2 regions of the Shinella sp. 1A1 genome follow, and region 2 is predicted to be linked to the other one. Evidence: predicted binding sites of a transcription regulator. Region 2 holds the regulator's gene; the other holds the start of a gene.

Region 1 (2,460 bases), on a different replicon from region 2:
GGCGACCATCTTTTCCGGGTTGGTCACGAAGTAGGGCGACAGGTAGCCGCGGTCGAACTGCATGCCTTCGACGACTTCGAGTTCGGTTTCGGCGGTCTTGGCTTCTTCAACCGTGATGACGCCTTCGTTGCCGACCTTCTGCATGGCTTCGGCAATATCGAGACCGATCTGCTTTTCGCCGTTTGCGGAGATCGTGCCGACCTGTGCGACTTCTTCCGAGGTGTTGATCTTCTTGGCCTTGGCCTGGAGATCCTTGACGACTTCTGCGACGGCGAGATCGATGCCGCGCTTCAGGTCCATCGGGTTCATGCCGGCGGCAACGGCCTTGGCGCCTTCGCGAACGATGGCCTGGGCGAGAACCGTTGCGGTCGTCGTGCCGTCACCGGCGATGTCGTTGGTCTTGGAAGCGACTTCGCGAACGAGCTGGGCGCCCATGTTCTCGAACTTGTCTTCCAGTTCGATTTCCTTGGCGACGGAAACGCCGTCCTTGGTGATGCGCGGAGCGCCGAAGGACTTGTCGATGACGACGTTACGACCCTTCGGGCCGAGCGTTACCTTCACGGCGTCTGCGAGGACGTCGACGCCACGCAGCATCTTTTCGCGCGCGGTGCGGCCGAACTTTACTTCTTTGGCTGCCATTGTGAGAACTCCTGAAGAGATATCAGCTGAATTGGAAAAGGGTTATCGGCAGATCAGCCGATGATGCCCATGATGTCGGCTTCCTTCATGATCAGAAGGTCTTCGCCGTCGAGCTTGACTTCGGTGCCCGACCACTTGCCGAACAGAACGCGGTCGCCAGCCTTGACGTCGAGCGCGACGACCTTGCCGGATTCGTCACGGGCGCCGGAGCCGACGGCGACGACTTCGCCTTCCTGCGGCTTTTCCTTGGCGGTGTCCGGAATGATGATCCCGCCCTTGGTCTTTGCTTCGGACTCGACGCGACGAACGACGACGCGATCGTGAAGCGGGCGGAAGGTGGTGCTTGCCATTGTCTTATCCCTCGATCGAATGACATTGCGGATCACGAAACGGATCCGATGGATTGATGTTAGCACTCACCGTTCAGGAGTGCTAGCGATGCCGAGATAGGCGGCGGCGGGTTTCGAGTCAAGAACGACGCCGCGAATTTATTTCGGCCGGAATGGTTACCGCAGCCGGCAGATGGGAGCGCTTTGGCATGTCATCAAGGCAGGCATATGAAATTTCGACCGTTTCCCTGTGGATGGGGCAAAATTGCGGGAAGAGGCTTGTTTTCTTGGCGTCGCTTTGCAATGTCAGCCGGGCTCGACCTCGACATGGAAAACCCTGATGGCTCAACGCATCCAATCCTTCCGCGACATCGCCTCGCAATACGACGTGGTGCTCTGCGACGTCTGGGGCGTCCTGCATAATGGCGTCGAGGCTTTCTCCTACGCTTCCGAGGCGCTGGCCGAGGCCCGCGCCGCCGGCCTGACGGTCGTGCTCATCACCAATTCGCCGCGTCCCCATCCGGGCGTGAAGGTGCAGATCCGCGGGCTGGGCGTGCTGGACGAGGCCTATGACCGCATCGTCACCTCGGGCGACGTCACCCGCGCCCTCATCGCCGAGGGTCCCGAGAAGATCTATTTCATTGGCGCCGACAAGGACATGCCGCTGCTCGACGGACTGCATGTCGAGCCGGTCGGGCTGGAGGACGCCGCCGCCATCGTCTGCGCTGGTCTGCGCGACGACGAGGTGGAGGCCGCCGAGGATTACCGCGCGGAGCTTTCGGCACTTGCCGCGCGCAAGCTGCCCTTCATCTGCGCCAATCCGGACCTCGTGGTCGAGCGCGGCCACAAGCTCATCGTCTGCGCCGGTGCGCTCGCGCAGCTTTATGAAGAGCTTGGCGGCGCGACCCGCATCGCCGGCAAGCCGCACCGGCCGATCTACGAGAAGTCGCTGGCCGAGGCGCGCGCGGTGCGCGGCGATTTCGACATGTCCCGCGTGATCGCCATCGGCGACGGCATGCCGACCGACGTGCGCGGCGCCGAAGGCTACGGCCTCGACGTCCTCTACATTTCCGGCGGCATCCATGCCCAGCACTATGTCGAGGGCGGCGTGACGGACGAGGATAGGCTCGCCGCCTTCCTTTCCCGCGAGAACGCCCACCCGAAGTGGTGGATGCCCCGGTTGCAGTGACCGGACGGAGACGGTCGTCATGACGGTATTTCACAGGAACGAGACGAAGCAGCCGCTGCCGGAGCACCTGCGCGGCGGCGTCATCGCCATCGGCAATTTCGACGGCGTGCATCGCGGCCACCAGGCGGTTCTGCAACGGGCGCTCGACATCGCGGCCGAGCGCGGTGTTCCGGCGCTGGTCCTCACCTTCGAGCCTCATCCGCGCACCGTCTTCCGCCCCGAGCATCCCGTCTTCCGCCTGACGCCCGCGCCGCTGAAGGCGCGCATTCTCGAAGGCATGGGCTTTGCCGCCGTCATCGAATA
Region 2 (2,460 bases):
CCGCCTGGATGACGTCGCAGTCGACGGTGATCTGGCGCTCGCCGAGGGCTTCGAGGTCGACGATGGCGCGCAGCGACCGGCCGATGAGGCGCTGGATTTCCTGCGTGCGGCCGCCCTGCTTGCCGGCGGCGGCTTCACGCTTCATGCGGTCGCCGGTGGCGCGCGGCAGCATGCCGTATTCGGCCGTCACCCAGCCCTTGCCGCTGTTGCGCAGCCACGGCGGCGTCTTGTCTTCCAGGCTTGCCGTCACCAGCACATGCGTGTCGCCGAACTTGACGAGACAGGAACCCTCGGCATGCTTGGAAACGTTGCGCTCGAAGGAAACCTTGCGCATCTGATCGGTTTTTCTGCCGGACGGCCGCATCGCGAACTCCTGTCTGAGATATGTGTGAGGCTGCTTTAGACCGTTTCGCCGGGCGAGGGAATGGCGGAGGGGCAAGGTGGGGGAAAATCCGTTTTGCGCCGGCCGGTGAAATCACTATATTCCGGGCGGACAACAGGGTTGCAGTTCGAAGATGGTTTTGAAGAATCCTCCGGGATCTGACATTCAGGCGGCGCTCGACGAGCGTTCGGGCGAGATCTTCCGCCGCATCGTCGAGACCTATCTGGAAAGCGGCGAGCCGCTCGGCTCGCGCAACCTGTCGCGCATCCTGCCCATGTCGCTCTCGCCCGCCTCCGTGCGCAACGTGATGAGCGACCTGGAGGAGCTCGGCCTCATCTATTCGCCGCATATCAGCGCCGGCCGCCTGCCGACGCAGCTGGGCCTGCGCTTCTTCGTCGATGCCTTCATGCAGGTCGGCAATATCTCCGCCGAGGACCGCGCCTCCATCGAGCGCCATGTGCGCCCGCACGGCCAGAAGCACTCGGCCGTCGAGACCATGATGAACGAGGCGAGCCAGGCGCTGTCCGGCATGTCGCGCGGCGCCGGCCTCGTCATCACCACCAAGAACGACGCCGTGCTGAAGCATGTCGAGTTCATCCGGCTGGAGCCGACCAAGGCGCTGGTCGTGCTGGTGGGCGATCACGACCAGGTGGAGAACCGCATCATCGAGCTGCCGGCGGGCGTGACCAGTTCGCAACTCACCGAGGCGGCCAATTTCCTCAACGCGCATCTGTCGGGCAACACGCTGCTGGAGGCCCGCTCGCAGCTGGAGCGCCTGCGCGGCGAGATCAGCAGCGAGCTCGACAAGCTGTCGCAGGACCTCGTCGAGCGCGGCCTTGCCGTCTGGTCCGGCGGCTTCGAGGAGGCAAAGCCGACGCGCCTCATCGTGCGCGGCCGGGCGAACCTGCTGGAAGGCCTTGCCGGCGCCGATGATATCGACCGCCTGCGCATGCTCTTCGATGACCTCGAGCGCAAGGACAGCCTGATCGAGCTCCTGAACCTCGCCGAGACAGGGCCGGGTGTGCGCATCTTCATCGGCTCGGAGAACAAGCTCTTCTCGCTCTCCGGTTCCTCGCTCATCGTCGCGCCCTACCGGGATGGCGACGACAAGATCGTCGGTGCGGTCGGCGTCATCGGTCCGACGCGGCTCAACTATTCCCGCATCGTGCCGATGGTGGACTATACGGCGCAATTGATGTCGCGGCTTTCGCGCTGAAGCATGCCGCGTGAAGGCGTGCAGTGGCCCTGCGCGAACGGCATGCCATCCGATGCGCCGGCTTTCCGGCCGTCAGCCCTTGATTTTTCAGGCCCGAAGCTCGATATCGGGCGCAACCCCTTAGCAATGCAATTCGGAGTACGTCATGACCGACGAGACCAAGAAACACGGACCTGACGAAGCGGTGGACAGCAACCTTGCCGCTGAAGCATCCGCAGCGGACGCCGCCGTCGAGGCGGAAGTCGCGGCCGAACCCGATCCGGTCGAGGTTCTGAAGGCGGAGAACGCCGACCTTCGCGACAAGTACCTGCGCCTCGCCGCCGAGATGGACAACCTGCGCCGCCGCACCGAACGCGACGTGAAGGACGCCAAGTCCTATTCCGTCGCGGGCTTTGCGCGCGACATGCTGGCCGTGTCCGACAACCTGCGCCGTGCGCTCGACGCCATCCCGGCCGAAGCCCTTGCAGGCGACGATGCCGGCCTCAAGGCGCTGGCGGACGGCGTCGAGATGACCGAGCGTTCCATGCTGTCGGCGCTGGAGCGCCATGGCGTGCGCAAGCTCGATCCGATCGGTGAGAAGTTCGACCCGCATTTCCACCAGGCCATGTTCGAGGTGCCGAACCCCGACGTCGCCAGCAACACCGTCGTCCAGGTCGTGCAGGACGGCTACGTCATCGGCGAGCGCGTCCTGCGCCCCGCCATGGTCGGCGTCTCCAAGGGCGGCCCGAAGGCCCCTGCCGGCGAGACGAGCACCGCGCAGGCCTGACCGGTCTCCCAGGTAAGTTCCAACGCCCGCATCAGCAATGGTGCGGGCGTTTTCCTGTGCCGTTTCCGATGCGCCCGAAACGCGAAGACCGCCGCA

Evidence for each region. The regulator HrcA, encoded in region 2, represses chaperone genes, less so after heat shock. The targets are predictions, from matches to a motif close to GTTAGCACTCNCNNNNNGNGAGTGCTAAC.
Region 1: the regulator HrcA is predicted to act here: its motif matches at 1,048-1,076, upstream of groES (co-chaperone GroES).

Annotation. Positions count from the first base shown of each region.
Region 1 covers NZ_AP039672.1:1,595,454-1,597,913, forward strand. The annotation lists gene groL (chaperonin GroEL) at 1-639, opposite strand, end outside; gene groES (co-chaperone GroES) at 693-989, opposite strand; gene ACZ48C_RS24180 (TIGR01459 family HAD-type hydrolase) at 1,309-2,157, shown strand; gene ACZ48C_RS24185 (bifunctional riboflavin kinase/FAD synthetase) at 2,177-2,460, shown strand, end outside.
Region 2 covers NZ_AP039671.1:101,967-104,426, forward strand. The annotation lists gene rph (ribonuclease PH) at 1-364, opposite strand, end outside; gene hrcA (heat-inducible transcriptional repressor HrcA) at 516-1,598, shown strand; gene grpE (nucleotide exchange factor GrpE) at 1,744-2,364, shown strand.